Regions from separate parts of the Paenibacillus sp. FSL R10-2778 genome, predicted to be linked through region 4. Evidence: riboswitches for the same ligand, from Rfam matches in the RefSeq annotation. Region 4 holds a riboswitch; each other region holds the start of a gene.
The links. Region 4 has a riboswitch for cobalamin ahead of NST40_RS04555 (DUF4430 domain-containing protein). Riboswitches for the same ligand answer to the same signal wherever they lie in the genome.
Positions count from the first base shown of each region.

Region 1: another riboswitch for cobalamin. It lies ahead of NST40_RS06845 (Ig-like domain-containing protein); the one in region 4 lies ahead of NST40_RS04555 (DUF4430 domain-containing protein).
Region 2: another riboswitch for cobalamin. It lies ahead of metE (5-methyltetrahydropteroyltriglutamate--homocysteine S-methyltransferase); the one in region 4 lies ahead of NST40_RS04555 (DUF4430 domain-containing protein).
Region 3: another riboswitch for cobalamin. It lies ahead of NST40_RS03885 (S-layer homology domain-containing protein); the one in region 4 lies ahead of NST40_RS04555 (DUF4430 domain-containing protein).

Region 1 covers NZ_CP151956.1:1,557,373-1,562,196, reverse strand. Annotated here, with positions in the region: gene NST40_RS06850 (RHS repeat-associated core domain-containing protein) at 1-1,024, opposite strand, end outside; gene NST40_RS06845 (Ig-like domain-containing protein) at 1,078-2,940, opposite strand; cobalamin riboswitch at 3,271-3,464, opposite strand; gene sigK (RNA polymerase sporulation sigma factor SigK) at 3,762-4,463, opposite strand; gene NST40_RS06835 (DUF2264 domain-containing protein) at 4,671-4,824, opposite strand, start outside.
Region 2 covers NZ_CP151956.1:5,031,002-5,035,825, forward strand. Annotated here, with positions in the region: gene metE (5-methyltetrahydropteroyltriglutamate--homocysteine S-methyltransferase) at 1-1,594, opposite strand, end outside; cobalamin riboswitch at 1,749-1,955, opposite strand; gene NST40_RS22730 (undecaprenyl-diphosphate phosphatase) at 2,055-2,915, opposite strand; gene NST40_RS22735 (DedA family protein) at 2,966-3,589, opposite strand; gene NST40_RS22740 (FtsX-like permease family protein) at 3,607-4,824, opposite strand, start outside.
Region 3 covers NZ_CP151956.1:880,202-885,025, forward strand. Annotated here, with positions in the region: gene NST40_RS03875 (transposase) at 1-45, shown strand, start outside; gene NST40_RS03880 (cellulase family glycosylhydrolase) at 115-1,836, opposite strand; cobalamin riboswitch at 2,178-2,379, shown strand; gene NST40_RS03885 (S-layer homology domain-containing protein) at 2,542-4,824, shown strand, end outside.
Region 4 covers NZ_CP151956.1:1,049,808-1,054,631, reverse strand. Annotated here, with positions in the region: gene NST40_RS04560 (methyl-accepting chemotaxis protein) at 1-115, opposite strand, end outside; gene NST40_RS04555 (DUF4430 domain-containing protein) at 319-2,883, opposite strand; cobalamin riboswitch at 3,053-3,256, opposite strand; gene NST40_RS04550 (glycosyltransferase) at 3,384-4,824, opposite strand, start outside.

The DNA.
Region 1 (4,824 bases), 510 kb from region 4:
CAACTTCCGCCTTTATTTCCGATTTTTCCATAACAGGAATATTTAAATTCCATCCTGCTGCTATATATGCAACACGATCACCCTTTTCTAGAGGAACAGCCTCATTGCCGCCATTTTGCTCATAGAATTTACTTGAAGTGCTAACTCCTATTTCTAACTTAGGCTTCAATAATTTACTATTTAAAGAATTGTAAGTTCTTTTCAAAACAATATCTAGATCCGATTTCCCTTTAATTTCAAGATCCACAACACTTCTATTTGCTGTCCGATACACGGAATCAACAAGATCATCCGTATTAACTTTGTAATTATATACGTTTTTAGATTCAGTGATAGTATACTTCTGATTAGTTGGGCTGCTAGCAAAGGTATTAGTAGCAGCATTTTTCTTGCTTTTCAAGGTATTGGCTGCCTGGCTCTGTTTTGACAGTTGTTCATGAACCTCACTTTTGTATATTTTCTCATCCGCAAGTGTAAGCATCGGTTTATGTTCATTTAAATATTTGGTAGGATTCTTATAATAATCTAAAAAATCCTCAGCCATTGGTACATATTGATACAATTTTGTTCTAGAGGTTTCATTTAGAGAAAGTAGGAGATTCACAGCTTCTTTTTCATCCCAATTAGAAGCTTCAAGTTTCTCAGTGTTGGTTAGATATTGAGAGAATTCTGGATAAAAATAAGCTGTTATTTGTTTCATTTCACTTGAAAATTCATCGAGGAATGCTTTAGTCCGATCACTCGGTTGTACAGAAGGCTTTAAGAACTCTTTATTTCTCCTCAAGACTTTATCAAATATTGATTCAGAACCAAATTCATCTCCTATTAACTCTTCCTCAATTGGAGTCTCAAGATCCTCACTTTTTATATTTATGTTTTCTGAAGATGCTAAAGGCGTTTCTTCCACCGCTGGAGACCCTTCATTATAATCAGACTCAGCAAATACATTCTGAACAGTTTGTAAATTATTAAAACTAGACATTGTGATTAGCATTATTAATATTAAGGATATTATTTTTTTCACTATTATCACCTCAGTTAAATATTCAATCAAAATTTATCAACTTTTATATCAAGCTACTGTATTAACTTAGTAATCGCAGAAAGTAAATTTCCATTACCATCGTATACATAGTCGCGCCGATAATTAATATTCCCTTTATGAATAATAATTGCCGATAAACGATTATCGGAATCATAAATATATTCATTATTATGACTAGTATCAAACTTGATAACGTTTACTGGAAGACTTGAATAAGAATTCATTGATCCATTACCTAATTGACCAACCTCATTATTTCCCCATGTTATAACCGCATTTTCTGTAAGCGCTATACTATGTGATTCCCCTGCATCTATTTTCAATACATTAGACGCTTTCACTTTGGTAGGAGCAAGTTTTCTTTCAGTCGTGCCATCTCCAAGTTGGCCCTTGTTATTTCCTCCCCAACTCCAAACAGTCCCATCTGACTTTAATGCTAAAGAATAATTTCCACCACCGCTAATAGCGATTATATCTTTTAGTAGACCTACCCCATTTTCCCCTCTTACTTGGACAGGAAAACGACGTTCTATTGTAGAACCATCACCGAGTTGCCCATTATCATTCTGCCCCCAGCTCCATACGGTCCCATCATCTTTTAATACCAAGTTAAAATTATCTCCTGAACTAATTGCTTTAATATTTGTCATTGGAGGAGCATTATTCGGTCTCATTAGTATTAAACGTGGAATATTACTACCTACGAGGGTTCCATTCCCTAGTTGACCGTGATTATTGCCCCCCCAAACATATACATTTCCATTTGAAGAAAGTGCAATAGAATGTGTCTCACCAACATCTGAAGCTATGATATTCGTAAGAGGAATCCCATTTACTCCTTCGATTTGTTCAGGAATTGTAATTAACTCTGAACTATCCCCTCCTACTTGCCCATATTGATTATCTCCCCATCCCCATAATGATCCGTTCGATTTAACAGCAAGAGTATGATAGAATCTACTGCTAATATTATTTACATTTGATAATCCATAAATGGAAGTTGGAAAGACAGTAAAATCAGTCTGATCTCTAGCAGGACCCAAACCCAAAAACCCCCAATAATTGAATCCAAAAGCCGTCACTGTACCGTCAGTTTTCAAAGCATATGTGCTATAAGTACCACCAGTGATGCCTTTATTCATCGCAACCACATCGGTGCCAGCTAACTGTATTGGTTTATTACTAGATGGAGTTATAAAGTCTCCCAACTGTCCCATATCATTACTTCCCCATAACCATAAATCTCCATTTGCACCTATAAAACCACTCTTATCTATACCAGCATATATTTCCCCACCAACTTGTGCACTTTGAGTTAAAAATGGAACTAATCCATTAGTACTTTCACTTAAAAAAATAGATTTCATTAAATGCTTACCATGAGTAGAATTAATCACACTAAAATCATCATATGTGGATTCAACTACCGTTAAATTTTGATATGTAGAGTTTATTACAGAGTCTTGTTGATGACTCTCGTCACTAACAACTTTAAATTTAAGTATGTAATTGTCTTTCAATTTTTCTCCATTTATATTTGAAAGGGAGTACGGAGGTATATACAAAATATATTCTTTGGCGTTTTCCAAAGCAATTTGCGGGGTTATTATTAATTGATGACCTTCGATCGATTTCGTTATATCTATCGACTTGTTACTATTAATATCCACTAAATTAATCAAATTAAAGAATTGACCTTCGCTAATACCCTGATCAAATTCCACATTCAACGGAGAATCTTCTGATAAATCAATTGTTTGTTCTTCTGGAATCAATTTTAATCCAACAAATGACTCTTCTGATTTATTTATACTATCAGCATTCACATAAGATATAAGGCTATAAGATGCAATTAAAAGAAATAAGGCAAGCAAAAGTGCATTATATTTCTTCATATTTTTTCTCTCCTATCAAATAAATTCGCTCTCACGAAAATGTACAACTGATAAAATCAATTGTACAGTATTATTTAACAACTGATTCTATTTTGCCGCGGTATAAATATAGGAGAATTATCGATGGTGATACAACATCAGTAACCACTAATAGTACATGTCAACAGCAGCACCTCTGAAGCTAACAACGAAACATTTTCCGTATTTATGAATCTTTGAAATCCATTAAGAATGAACATAATTGATTCAATATCACTCTAATAAAATAAACAGTAAAGCACCAAAAAAAAATTTGGACATGACAAAAAACACCTCCCCCATCCTCGTGGGATCTCTGAATTTATTTATGGCAGGTATTCTGACTTCGCAGTTTATTAGGAATTACACCATCAACTGTTTTTAAAGTTAACAATGTAATTCTTAAGTGCGTTCACAGTGGCGGGACCGCGTTGGAATTTCACCAACATTCCCCTTTTAAGTCACATGGAAAGTTCTATGTGATCACCATAAATATTTATTTGAATAATATACCATGAAAAGAAAAATGTTCATATCAATATTTCTAATGACTTTTTTAACATTATTTTCACATGAGATTTTGCATAATTCATATTTTGTTACAGCGTTATGATCAGTCCGCAGCGAAATATCAGTGTTGTGTGAGCTGAGCAATAAATGGGCAGACGGGCAATTAAATTTCTGAATATGCTTTTTTTATGTTCATTTAGCCCAACTACTTGAATTAACAAAAAAAGCAACCCCCTTGTTGGCAAGTCGCTTTTAACAAAATCTATTGTGAATCTTTAGTTATTTCTAAGACCCTACCGCTTAGCCTTATAAAACTCATGATAAAGCTTCATAAGCGCCCTTTTCTCTATCCTCGAAACATAACTCCGCGAGATCCCCAACTCCTTAGCAATTTCCCGCTGTGTCCGCTCTTCTCCACCTGTATCCAATCCAAACCGCCCCACGACAACTTCTTTTTCCCGGTCATCCAGAATATCAAGGTTACGATAAATCTTACTCTTTTCGATCTTCAGATCTACTTCTTTAATGACATCATCAGCCTCGGAGCCAAGGATATCGATCAAAGTAATTTCATTACCTTCCTTGTCTGTCCCAATCGGATCGTGCAGAGATACATCTTTACGAGTCTTCTTCAAGGATCTTAGGTGCATCAGAATTTCGTTTTCAATACAACGTGCTGCAAATGTGGCTAGTTTGGTTCCTTTGTTTGGACGATAACTCTCAATAGCTTTAATCAGGCCGATGGTCCCGATGGAGATCAGATCCTCCATGTCTTCTCCGGTGTTATCGAATTTCTTCACTATATGGGCAACGAGCCGCAAATTATGCTCAATCAACAAATTGCGGGCCTTGGCATCTCCCTCAGCCATCATCCCTAAGTATCGGCTTTCCTCCTGCTCCGAGAGCGGTTGTGGAAATGCATTATTCCTTACGTATGATACCAGCAGCGTCAGTTCTTTGATCAGCAACGCAATCGTGCTTAAGAATCCAGGCAACTTGGCGACACCTCCCGCACTTGTACAATGAAACCGATCTGTTTGCCTTACGGGTTCATGGTCATCCTTATTGTATGTGGGCGTGCGCCTAGAAGTGCCTGTACGGGGGAAATTGTACAACCACAGAAATTTATTTTTCATACGAGAAATCAGTCATACTCTACTCAATTACTTGTCTTTTTAACACAATGTTGTTAGCGGTAATTCTCACTCTCTTCTGATAATAAATTCCGCTTCACTAGACGTAAGAACCTTTATGATGTCCTTATCAAAAGTAACCTTCAAAATAGACTCAGGTAATTGTTCTATAATACCGCCGCAAGAATCTCCCGACGGATCACCGTATACAGCCGAAGCCAGC
Region 2 (4,824 bases), 3.0 Mb from region 4:
CCGCGTAGATCACCGGTGGCTTAACGCAACGGGAACCGTAGGATTGAACCCAGCCATTACTAGTAAACAAGTATCCGTCCAGCTTTTCTCCGAAAAACTCCACCATATCTGTACGCTCGAACTCACCGTGGACCAGAACATCCAGACCTAGCTTTTCTTGGAAGGTAATTGCATCCGCGATCTGCTCACGAACAAATCCATCATAACGCTCCTGATTCCAGACCCCTTTACGCCATTTCAATCTCGCCTGACGCACTTCTACTGTCTGCGGGAAGCTACCAATTGTAGTGGTTGGCAGAAGTGGAAGCTGCCATTTCTCTTGCTGCACCTTTAAGCGTTCAGCAAAAGGCAAACTGCGTTGGTCAGGCAAAGCTGCAAGTGCAAGCACTTGCTCCGCCACATCCTTACGGCCACGCTCAGGTAGTGCACGGAATGCTGCAATAGCTTCACGACTAGCGGCCAGCGCTGCTTTAGAAGCTTCTCCTTTATCTGCGAGGGCTGCTCCGAGCAGACTAAGCTCTGCAAGCTTCTCATCGGCAAACGCTAACGCATTCTTAACAGTCGCCTTCAGCTTCACCTCACCTTGAACGGTGACTGGGACATGCAGCAGACTGCAAGAAGGCTGAAGAATAAGACGATCAAGCGGCACATGAACGCTGAGCTTTTCTACCAGTTGCAGCTTAGCGTCTAAATCGGAACGCCAGATGTTCCGTCCATCAATAATTCCGGCACCCAGCCATTTGTCCTTCGGCCAGCCAAGACGTTCGATAGAAGCCAGATTCGCTCCACCATCGTGCACAAAGTCAAGACCCAAGCCTTGAACAGGCAACTCTAGAAGTGCCTCCAACGGTTCAGCAGCTTCGAAATACGTCTGTAAAATAATATTCAAGCCCGGCACGGAGCCGGCAATTTCTGTGTATATCGAGTTAAGCAGTGTTAATTCTTCTTTACTTATGCCTGTAACAATCGCTGGCTCATCGATTTGTACCCAGCTTACCCCTTCTTGCTTCAGTTCCTGTAGCAGTTGAACATAGACTGGAACAAAACGTGCAGCAATCTTGGCGATATCTGCCGCTGCGTAACCTTTGGACAGCTTAAGGAAGGTATACAGACCTAAAAGTACCGGTTTACCTTCAATCCCTGCCTGCGATTTAGCAAAACGATAAGCCGCTAGAGGTTTATTTTCAGTCAGGCGTGGTGTTTGTGTGCCGATCTCTGGAACGATATAGTGATAGTTCGTATTGAACCATTTGGTCATCTCACAGGCAGTAGCTTCAGCATTACCACGGGCCATTGCAAAATAAAGATCAAGCCCGATGTCGCCGCCATCATACGTGTACCGTGGAGGTACAATTCCAAACATAACAGCCGTATCCAACACATGGTCATAAAAAGTAAAATCATTCACCGGAATAAGCTCAATTCCTGCCTCTTGCTGGGTCTTCAAATGCTGCAGCTGAATTGCTGCCATTTCGGAGCGGAATTGCTCTTCATTTATTTTCCCCTGCCAGTAGGCTTCCAGTGTCTTTTTCCACTCGCGGTTCTTTCCGATTCTCGGATATCCAAGATTACTTACTTTTACTTTATTCGTCATCTCGATACACTCCCTCTTCCATCTCTTATTTCAAACTCCAAAGCTACTTGCTTTCCTATAAAAAAGAGCGCCCTTCCCTAAAAAAGTCAAAGGGAAAGACGCCCATGATATACTCATGGTTAACGTCTAACACCTCCCTATCTTCCGTAGGTGAAGCAGTGCTGTTGAAACAGGCAGGTCTCCTGGCTAGCGGCGTCAACATCTTGAGCAGTCTTCCCAGCAGTAGTAAATTGCCAGTGACCTCTGTTGCTCGAGATTCTTCCGTTACAGTGGCGGGACCGCATCGGCTTCGAACCGAATTTCCCTATTAAGCCTACCGAATTACTATTTTCCGGTCAGCACCTGTCTCCGATATCATTCATCATTTGAGTGTCTTAATCTGATGTCATCATACGTGAAAGCCCCAGCAATCTGCAATAGATTACTGGGGCTTCTGTTATATCGATTCCTTATAACGGACTTAGAAAAATACGAAATATACTACAGCAGCAAGAATTATACGGTATATAGCAAACGGTAAGAGCTTGATACGATTGATCAGTTTTAAGAAGAAACGCATCGATAACAGCGCAAATAGGAAGGCACTAATAAAGCCTGCAATAAAAAACGGCAACGCGTCCATGGTGAAATATTGCCAGTTTTTCATCAGTGACAACAGACTGGCACCTGCCATGATGGGTACTGCCATAATAAACGTAAAATCAGCAGCGGCACGATGGCTCATCCCGAGGAGTACTCCACCAGAAATCGTCGAGCCCGAGCGTGAAAATCCAGGCCATAACGAAAAACACTGTACAAGACCTACACCAAGTGCCTGTTTGTATGTAATCTGATCTACACTCTCAGTTCTGATCTTCTTCGGCCCAAACAGATCGGCAATAATCATTAATATAGCCCCAATCACTAGACCAATTAACACTGTTGAGGTAGAGAATAAATGCTCATCAATATAATCATTAAACAGAACACCTAACACACCTGCAGGCACTAACCCTACCAGAACCTGAGTCAGCTTGAGATGCCCGCCCTGCTCCAACTGCGGTAGCTCCTCTGTTACAGGATCCAACTGCTTACGGCTGAAACGCTTTAAGCCTAACAAATCAATGAACCGATTTCTAAAGATCACAACAACCGCTAATATTGAACCCAGTTGAATAACTACTTTGAAGGTATTTGCTGTATATTGTCCAAATAACTCCTGTGATTTCAGCCACATATCATCAACAATAATCATATGACCCGTGGAGGATACTGGAGCAAATTCGGTTAAACCTTCAACAAGCCCCAAAATAATGGCTTTAATAATCGTTAATAGCTCCATGTGTTTCCCTCCTTTTTAATAGTCATTTCTATTATCAGTCCACTACCCGCTTAGCCCTCAGTGTTCATTCTCCGGCTGCGTTTGCGGAAGTACAGAAACCCAAGAATAACTAATCCGCCAGCAATTAGTACATAGACTACATTGGAGTACACATCCATGTACATGGCAATGTCTTCCCAGGATTCGCCCAATGCCGCGCCAATAAGCACAAGCAGCAAATTCCATCCCAATGTGCCAATCGTTGTGAAGATCATAAATACTCCAAATTTCATGCCCGACATTCCCGCCGGAATCGAAATCAGACTGCGGACCAGCGGAACCATCCGACAAAACAATACAGTCCAATAGCCATATTTATCAAACCAGGCGTCAGCCTTGTGGATATCTTTTTTACTGACCCTAATTAGGCTACCCCAGCGTTCAACCAGTTTCTCTAACCGGCTCACATCCAATAATCGGCCAATATAATAGAGAATTACTGCACCCAGTAGTGATCCAGCCGTGGCAGCAATGATTACACCAGGAATCGTTAAGCTCGTCGTAGTGGTCATAAATCCTCCAAAGGGCAGGATCACTTCTGAAGGAATTGGTGGAAATATATTTTCAAAGGCCAGCATCAGAAAAATACCGAAGTAACCAAACTGCTCCATAAAATCTGTAATCCATGCTTGCATCTTGTTACCCCCATTTCTCATATCAAGTTCTTCTTCAGGTTGCGTAAATAGCGGCTGCGAATAAAAAAGAAGTATAGTCCTTGAGCAGCCAAATATCCGAGTAACACCGCGCCTGTCTCCGTTGCGATAGATAAGTAGAACAACCGTTGAAGCGCAATAAAGGCAAACACACTGTGTAAAATAGCTATTCCGACCGGCACAAAAAACAACAAAGACAGCTGAATCGTAACTATTCGATTGAGTTCTTTATCCGTAAGCCCCATCTTGGACAAAGTGGAATATTGATTGCGATCATGATCAAGATCGGTATATAACCGGAAGTAAAGAAAGCTGCCTGCCGCGATAAAAAAGACAGTACCCACCAGCAAGGAAGCAAAAAGCATTGTGTTATACAATGTTTTCTGAAGCTCAAACAGCGTGCCGCTGATCACAATCGCATACGGAGAATCACTTTCATAGGACTGTTTGCCTTTATGGGCAAGATCAGCAGCAATACCTACCGTCTGTGGAAAATCCTCTACATAAAAACCTGTATAAAGATCCGTCTGCACGGGATCAATAGCGCTGTAGAGCTCATCACTGATCACGACACCACTAAAATCCCCGCCATCTCTACCATCCAGCTCCGGCAATAAATATTCGGCGATGGGAACTTGCTCGGTATAACCTATTTCTTTAATGGCAAGTCCGTGCTGCAAGGAATAGACCGCTTTTACTCTGCCTTCTGTTAAACTGCGATCCCGCTGTGAACCAATCATCACCAGACCTTCGTTGCCCACCAGAGCATGCTCATCTGTTGGGAAACCTGCACGTTGCAGGGCGAGATTATAATCACTGAAAGCAATCAAGGGAAGGCGTAAAGTGCGATCGGGTCCAGTCTGAGCCTCAACCTCGGCATATTTAATCGGGATACTAAGCGCTTCATAAGGGAGTCCGTGCGTCTTGAGCTCTTCCTTAATTTCGTTCAGATGCTGATCAAAGGGTACACCCGTCTGATTTCCTTTGGCTACATAACCCACTGCTGCGGGATAATCCAATTTCAGCTCTCTGGAAAGTGTATGTATCGATGCAAATACCCCTACGGAAGTGAAGGAGACTGCGGATACAATCGTCACCATAAAAAACATTCGGCCATTCTCTTTCCAGCGGTAGGACAAACCGGATAAAGTGATGATATTCGTACGATGCCAATACAAGCGCCGAATGTCCTTAAGCAGCTTAACCAAACAAATACT
Region 3 (4,824 bases), 170 kb from region 4:
ATTTATCGGTTGATGATAATTTCGTATGATGAGGTTTATATGTGATAGGTAGAATACAAATAGGGATGTTCCCTGAAGGGACACCCCTATTTGTGTTGTTAACAGGACCGATGCTTAAGAGGACTTTCCTACAACGTTTGTTCCGCTCTTCGTGATCTTGTAGGTGATAATATCCCCATTCCAGAAGTGGAACTTCAGGATAACCTCGCCGTCTTTAACATCTTTAAAGAACGCGGGAAGCAGCTTGATTTCTTTAGTGTTATAAGAAGGTGAGAAGGTATTGCCGAATTCCTTAAATGGAGTCCAGTCCTGCGGACCTGCATTGCCACCAGCGGTATATACAGCTTCCATTGTGGCAAGCTGGTTACCATTAAAGGTGGTCGGAATGGCAAAGGATTCAGTCGTGCCTTTTGCATCGCTTAATTTAGCTGTATCATACACAATGACCTTAAGTCTCCACGCAACACCCTTGTTGAATTTCAGAGTCAGCACGGCATTTTCACCGTATTTTTGGGAAGCTGTGAGCTTTTTGAGTTGGCTGGCTTTGAGGGTGAGCTCCTCACCATTTAAGGTGTAATCTTTACCTTTGGTCAGATACTTTCCGTTGGCACTAATGGTGGTTAGCTTATTGCCGTTCAGGTTTAGCTTAACCTTGGTATCTTTGATTTGTGCACCTTTTTTTAGGTAGACCAAATCGCTTTCGGTGCTGGAGGAACGCTCCTTCAGACCAGACATTAATACATTGTGGAGTTCAGGATCAGACCACTTATAAGTTTTACGGTTGAAATGCTGCCCGTTATCCCAGAGCATGGAAGTCATTTTCTTTTCTTTCAAATAATAAGTCAGATACTCAAAGAATTTAAGCTTCTCGCCCTGTTCAATCACACCCGTGTCTTTATCGAACCCGAGTAAACCAAATTCACCGACGATGACAGGGATGCCTTTAGCTACAAATGTATTGTAAACGTTATCAAAAGTTTGAGTGATATCGTTTTTTGTATCTTTTTCAAACGTGGTGTAGCCGGCAATGTTCACACTAAAAGGCCAGAAGCCATAGAAGTGAACGGTCGCAATAATATTTGGATCGTTCAGAGCCGTAATCGTCTTATAGAGATGATCCATTCTTGTTTGCGTAGGTGAAGACTCTAATGAAGGTAATACAAGTGGGCGGAGGTCGTTTTTCCCACCGGATTTGCGCACGATTTGATAGAAAGAGTTATTAAGTTCAGTAAGCATTTGCTCCATTTTTGCTTCGTCTGTGCTTCCACCATCGGTGAATCGAGGTTCATTTATGCTCTCGAACATCAGCTTATCGGATTTGTCCTTGAAGCGATCGGCAATTTGAGTCCAGGCTGCATTATAACGTGCCAGCGTTTCATCGTGTTTTTCTTCCATATGGCTTACCCATAGCCAGGAATCATGATGGACATTAATCATGACATAAAGCTTGGCGTCCAGTGCCCAGCCGACAACTTCTTCCACGCGGTCGAGGTAGGCCTTTTCTAGGGTATAGTCTGGTGCCGCACCCATGTGAGTATCCCAGGTCACAGGAATCCGAATGCTTTTATAGCCTTGAGCGGCGATCTTTTTAATAAGATCTTGGGTCACACGTGGATTGCCCCAGGAGGTTTCATCCTCACCTGTAGCATCTAAAGTATTGCCAAGGTTCCATCCGGGCTGCATTTCGTCTACATAGGATTGGATCTTACTCTTTGGCGCTGCCTTAGCTTGTTGCTCGTCCTTAGTTGCAGCTGCGGCCATGGATGAGAACAGAGAGAGCAGAAGAGCGGTGACAAGTGTCAATGATAAGAAGGATTTCTGGATTCGCGTAGTCATTGAATTCTCCTTTGTGAGATAAATTTAGGATGCTTGGACCTGGCTTTGACGCTGTACTTGGTGGTTAGATGAACACAAACACCTCCAGTTTTATTTTGTAAACGCTTTCTGAATATACCCTAACATAGAATACACTTAGCGAGTACCTTACTAATTTGTGGTAAATTCATATAAGAATTAGTGATTTAAATTAATTTACCCCACAGTTGGATAAAGAAATTATTTGAATAACCCTACTCGTAGAAATTGGTTATTAAATAGGATTATCTCTAGCTGCCCGTTATACAAAAAAGAAATATAACATGACAAAAACATATATATTAGATATGATGAAGCATGAAAATTTAAAATTAGGAATAGGTGCCAACTATGAATGTTGCGGAAGTACAATCATAGATTGGTTAAATGGAAAGCGGGTGTGAATCCCGCGCGGTCCCGCCGCTGTGAAAGAGGAGTCCTTGCAAAATGCCACTGGGAAACTGGGAAGGCAGCAAGGGTGATGATACTTGAGCCAGAATATCTGCCTTTTTCTGTTACACCATCAAACTCTACGATCGATAGAGAGGTGCTTGAATAGTGTTTGCCAGCTATTATTGTGGTTCACTATCTTAACCTCTTGACGTTTATGTTGAGTGGTTTTTTTGTGGTTATGAGAAAGTTTATTCTGTTTTTTATCATAGGTATGAAGGGAAGGGTTATGGAAAAATGAAGAAACATAAGTTTTTAGCGTGGTTACTTATTGTAGCTGTATTTATTACGACATTCTCTACAAGTGTAATCCCGGCTCAAGCAGATGGAGCAAGCTCTACCCTTAAAGGGTATGTATCTGTATCCGTAGAGAAATTCACCTTAGGCCAAGGGTATATTAACGAACCTATTAAAGTTCCGATTTATGAAGGCGATAATGGCGCATCTTTAATAACACGTGCGCTAGGTGATGGGAATTATAGATATTTAGGAAATATAGATAGTGGTTTTTATTTATCAGAAGTTAAAGATAGTGGCAGAAGTGAAGTCAATATTCCACAATATATTTTAGATATGATTTCAGCCGATGGGAATACAGTCGGCACTAAAGCAGACCCAGATTGGTTAAGTCAGTTTGACTACACCTCCATGTCGGGTTGGATGTATGCAGTAAATAATGTGTTTCCTCCGTTTGGGATGACCGATTATAAGCCTCAAGACGGTGACATCATTCGAACTCAGTTCACCACTTATGGCTATGGTTCTGATCTTGGCGGCTGGGGGGAAATCCCAGTTCAACTTGCCAATAAGGATGCTTTAACTGCGGAAATCGCCGAGATTAATAGTGCCCCTAATAAAGAAACTATTTTGGACAGACCAGTAGTGCAATCGGCAGTTTATGAAGCCTATTCCGTGCTCGAAAACATGGCAAGCTCTCAAATAAGTGTAGATCATGCGCTTGTCGGTCTTAATAATGCATTAGACATTGAACCCCCTGTTATTACAGTAAGTGGCATACAAGATAAACAGGAAGTATCCAATAAAGAAATAAGCTTCAAAGTAGCTGTCACAGACAATGTATATAGTGACATTACTCCAGAAGTGAAGCTGAATGGAGTTACTTTATCACCTGCAAATGGGGAGTACAAAGCTACTCTGAATTCAGGCAGTAATGCAATTACTGTAACGGCTCTTGACGGAGCTGGAAACAAAACAAATGTAACTTATCAGGTTACTTACAAACTGGAAACTACAGTTGCCGTCAAACAACAGTTAGATAAAAACCTTGCTTATATTTTAAATACTGTAAAGAATCCAACGTTTGGAACAGGCAGCGGAGAATGGTCGATCCTTTCTCTGGCACGGGCGAACTATACAGTACCTAACGGTTATTATGATCTCTATTACAATAATGTAGCTACGAAAATAGCATCAATCATTAAAGAGGATGGAAAACTCGACGCCAATAAAAGCACAGAGAATTCCAGAGCGATTCTAGGACTTACCTCTATCGGAAAAGATATCACAAATGTTGCGGGATATGATCTGAGAAAAGCACTCGCTGATTATCAATATATCCAAAAGCAAGGCAATAATGGTCCGATTTTTGCTCTGATCGCGTTAGATAGCCATAACTATGAGATCCCTGTAGTTGATGGAGTTACAGAACAGACCACAAGAGAAAAACTAGTTCAGTACATTTTAGATAAAGAGGTTAAAAAAGGTACAGCAGAAGCTGGTGGCTGGGCATTAGGCGTAACCAAAGCCGATGTCGATATGACTGCGATGGCGATGCAAGCTCTTGCACCTTATTATGCAACCCGTGATGATGTAAAAGCTGCCGTGGATCGGGCCATCCAATGGCTGTCCGATAACCAAAACAATCAAGGCGGATTTACAAGCTGGGGAAGCACTAGCAGCGAGAGTATCTCGCAGGTAATTGTAGCCTTAACTGGTGTAGGTGTAGATCCGCACACTGACGCTAGATTTGTTAAAAGTGGAAATTCGCTTATTGATGCATTACTTAGCTTTGCTGCACCTGAGGGTGGATTTAAGCATATCCTCACAGGCAAAGTAGACAATATGGCAACGGACCAAGGTACGTATGCACTTGTGTCCTATGATCGTCTGCTCAATCATAGCAACCGTCTCTTTGATATGAATGATGTGAAACTGGAACAACCAGAAGAACCGGGGCCTGGGCAACCAGAGGGTCCGAAAGAACTTCCGTTACCTTCTGGGGAGAACCCGAAAGTTGAAATCCCAAATGACGCTAATGATTATATCGTTCCGATCAGCGCTGGAGATAGCAACAAAGAAATCACAGTAGCTATTTCAGAAGAAAATCAATCAAAGGTTAGTGTCAATTTACCAAGTAATAGCGTCCTTCCTCAGATAGAGGCCATAAAAGGTAACGTATCTGTAGTCATTCCTAAGGGTGCAAAAGTTACAAGTGGGGATGCCTCTGCGATTGAACTGATTTCAGCTTTAACCGGTGCAGAATCTGCACTAAAAGATAGT
Region 4 (4,824 bases):
TCTTTTCGGCCATTTTGTTCATTGTGATGATGCCTATGCCCCCTACAGCATTCACCATAATTACTGCGAATACCAAAAGCAGCCCTATTTTGTATTTCACTTTCAAATTTTTCATCTACACTCCGCCTTCACATTATCTTATGATCTATCTATTTTTATCGGTCGGAAGGGCTAAGAGTTTGATGATTTTTAAAATATTGTGTCGAATAAAAGTATATATTGTCATAAAACGACTTTCCTCAAATATAAAAAGGGCGGGCACCCGATCCGCTATTACTCCGAATCCATGTGTGCCCGCCTAATCAAACTTCCTCTTCCTTATTCTCCAGAGGTATAGTACCAGTACAAAGTATCACCGTTCTGCAAAATATAACTGTCTGCACTGATGCTTGGATCAGCATCCCGGTTCGTTTTATACTTCCATCCGCTGCTTGGACCTCCATCAAATTCAGCCAACCCGTCAATAGATTTCACGTAGATGCTTCCAGCGTTGCCGGATGATACTACCTTAGTCCCTAATTGACTGACTAGTAAGCTATAAGCCGTTTCGCCCTCTTTTAGAGCTACTGTTGTACTGGCTAGGATGGTTCCTTTCCGGCTATCTCCAATCACTGAGAGGGTAGCGGTAGCTTTTGCTGGAGCAATAACAGACGATCCGACAGTCAGAGACTGAGTATAACGCGCTACGCTCGGTACGCTATCTTTAGCATAACCGGTAACAGTTATTGTATAGCTATTTGCTGGGAGACCCCCATCAACAACAGCCACACCTTGTTCATTCGTGATTACCTTCTTATCACCAACCGAAACCTGCACACCTGCAGCCGGTGAGGTAACCGGATCAGAAGTTAAGCTTTCCTGATTCCACACCCACTTTTTCTGTGAAACCTTTACAGTAAAAGCTTCATTAGCTTTTGGCTGTGATGGGGTAAGCACCACAGCATCTACAACCTGTGTATTTTCTCCTGCATAATAGACAAGTACACGATCGGATTCCTGTAGTTCGAACGCATCCATACCCACACTTGGATATATCCACTCCCCGCCGCGTGATACCACGAAGCTCCACCATCCGTCGTAAGTACCTTGCGAAACTCCATGGATACCTGATACAAAGTTGCCATAAGACGATTTGGTGATATCTACTTTAAAATCATCGGTAGACCCTAGTTGTTGCAACGCTTCAAGGGCATTGGAGGCTTTCAAAGTCCCCTCACTAATCAACCCTTCCGGGCCTTCAACGGTTAGCGAAGCTGTTACATTCTTAGAAATCACTTTTAGAGCTTTTGTATATTTAGCAATCGTTGGGGCTTTGCCTTCACGGTAGCCAGTTACAGTCAGTGTATAGTCACCTGCGGGCATATTTCCTGAGAATACGGCCTCACCTTTAGCATTCGTCGTTACCGTCTGAGCTCCAATTTGGACCTGAACACCCGCAGCTTTTGCAGTTACAGGAGAGGAAGTGTTCGTAGCAGCGTCCCATTTCCACGTCTTACTAGTTACAGTGACGGTAAAGGAATCGCCCTCTTTAAGATTTGCTTTGGAAAGCGTAACGGAATCCACAAGCTTAGTGTCATCTCCGGCATAATAAACCAGTACCTGATCTGAATCTTTAAGTACAAAATCACTCATGCCTACATCGGGATTAATCCATTTTCCGTCACGTGATACAACATACATCCATCCGTCATAACCACCAAAGCTTCCAGCAGCAATACTTCCGATGCCAGTCACATAACTGCCCGAAGGATTTGTGATCGGCAAGTTCGTTTGAAGCGCCAGCTTCTCTAACGCTCCAAGTGCGTTGCCAGCATAGGCGTACCCTTGTGCCAACGTGGCCTGTGGTCCCTCAATCGTTACTGGAGCGTAGATGAGTGAGCTCTGAATGGAGGATTTGGAAAAATCGTATAGCTTACTGTTGCTTCCTTTATATAGCAAATTATAGGCAACCAGCGCCTGAAGACCTTGCTCTGTCGCCAGAATATTACTGCTTCCACCACGGCTATGGGTGAAGCTACCATCAGCTAGACGATAGCTAAGCAGGTTCTCCATTAGATCCACTTTGTTTTTGGTGTATTCTAATCCACTAGGATCAACTCCGAAGGAGGTGAGTCCAAGGATTGCTTGTGCGCTACTTTCAGCACTGTCACCGTAACCCCCATGGCTATCTTGAGCTGTAGATAACCAAGCTACGGCTTGTAGCCCTGCTAAGTAGGCTTCGGGATTATTTTTATGTGCCGCCAGAGCCGTCAAGGTTATCGCTGTCATATCAGGCTCACTTGCACCTGAGGTTAGTGCAAAGCCCCCATCCGGATTCTGTTTGGAGAGAATCTCCGTAAGGAGCTTATCCGCCGTCCATTTCGCGTCACTTGGGATATTATATTTACCAGAATCCAGCGCAAGTAAAGCATATACCGGATTATTAAGCGTCTGTTCACTGAGCTTGCTATTATTATAAATTTTCTCAATCAGATTATAGCCAGGAGTCGTTCCGTTACCAGCAAAGCTAGTAGGATCTGCACCAATCGCTCTCACTGCGAGCACGATTCGAGCATAATCGGTTACATTGGTGAAATCGCCAGCTGCATCCTTTACTTTTTTCTCAAGCTCTGAAAGGTAACTAGCCGGCAGCTTGTACCCTGCTTGCGCTAATCCAATGGCTTGCCAATCCGATTGCACGCCACCTTTCAAGAGATATTCTGCAGCCGCATAAGTCGCATCCGCAACATTAATCCGCTCCGCGGCAGTTGCCTCCAGACCGGCGCCAGCGCTCGCTTCTGCAAATATTTGTCCCGCCGGAGCAAGAGATGTTCCTAGAATTGAAATGACCATGAATAAGGCCAGCCCAAGTGCTACAAACTTGGAAGACATGATTTTCTTCATTGTTTAACCTCTTTCTGTATAAGAATGGGTACTGCCGGGAATAAGACGCATAACATAAAGACCGCCCCTTTGGAGGGCGGTCAGGGAAGATTACAAATTGAGGCTGCGGCGCTTGCTTCCTGCCAACAGTCCATCTGTATATGTTCCACATTCTTACCCCACGAAGAATAGAAACGCTCACGAAAAAGGCAGGTCTCCTGGCTAATGCTTCATCGCTGTTCTTCACCTTCCCACCCTACCTTCGGGGCAGTGGCTTATAGAAGAAACGCTCCGCACATACAGTGGCGGGACCGCGCCGGACTCTTGCACCGGACTTCCCTTTTAAGCAGACGACTAGATTGATTTAGTCTGCACCTTTTCCAGTATGTAGTATCTTATTTTGACATCCATAATCATATCTATTAATACATAGCATGTCTATAGAAAAGCTTAGTATGGGCAGCAAAAAAATGAACAGCAATACGCCACCTTCCGGTAGTTATTGCTGTTCAGAAAGCTTGTTATTCGACTGTTCCATCCGGACTTGCAGTCGGGGAGGGTTCAGCACTTGAATCAGAAGCTGGTGGAATATTAGGATCGAGATCTACGATCAATGTAAATCTTCCGGCTTTGATCATACTTTTCTCTAGAATTGTCGCTCCAGACTCCAATGTAACCTCAACCTGATAGGAAGGTTGTTCACCTTCAGTCACAGCTGTTGCGGAAGGTAACCCAGTACTGTTCTCAGTATCAGAGGAAGGCGTAGGAGACGGAGATGCATCAGCTACAGAATTAGTAGCATCTGCACCTTCTGCTGTTCCTCCAGTAGTGCCAGCGGTATCTGACTCGTCAGCGGTGTTTCCCTCATCCGTCCCATCCGTTGACGGCACTGGACAAGTGCCATTTGTAGCAGCGACCTTAAAGCTTTTATCTATCTCTGTAGACGAAGACATTAAACTAACCTCAGTCGGTTGAAACTGCACACAGTCATCTGCACTTGCGAAGGTGAACACCAATATGCTGCTCCCCTTATCTCCTTCGACGCTCTGATCCTTCAAGTATACTGAAGCCGGAGGCAGCATATTGCCTGCACTCTGGACAGGGGTCGGCTCAGGGCTTGTCCCCGGCAGAGCCGTCTTCGTATCATCCGGACGCAGCATACTGAATACGATAATTGCAATAATCACCAGAATACCCGTAATGGAGCCGGAGATTAAGAGTCGAAATCGGCTGCGGCTGATCCAGCGCGCCAGCGGGGAAGCCAGTTGGGAGCGGGCTTCATTGTACACATTTTGCAGAGCAGGCCGAGCTGCCGCGACATAGTTCTTTCGGAATTCCCGATTCTTGAACGCTTCACGATCACTGCTCAGGAAATACTTCAGAATCGCCTTACGGTAACCCGGTTGCAGCTTTTTATTCGAAACCGTAAATAAAGGATTGCCTTGCGACCAAGCAAAAAACCGATAGATGATTTCTTTGTCGGAACCGGCTTTACGCTTTAACAGCTCCAGAAGCGCATCGTAATCCAGCGGACCCCCTTCACGCTGAGTTGTATAGTAAAAGGCTAGCGGAAGCCGTTCAAAGGGTTCCAGAACACGCGCCTCTTTTAGCAAACGACGACCCAGTAGCTGCACATCGTCTAGTTCCTGCGGAGACAATCCTGTAAAAATCTCCTCATTCGGCTTCTCTTCACCAAACCAGCGGTAAGCGGCACGCAGCGCATTCTCTTTCTGCTTGCTAATCCTATCCAGTGGCGGCTGCCAATCGACAACATTACCATACCGTAAAAAAACTACCTCCAGAAGCTCCTCCTGCGTCATATCAGAAAGCGATAAGCGGTTCAGTAAGAATCTATCTGCTGAAGCAGCAAGATCCTGCATTAGGGAGAGTGCCTTAGGAGCAACTCCTGTTCCTTTGCGGCGATCTTTTTCTGCCTTATCTACAATTTCATGAATTTCCGCC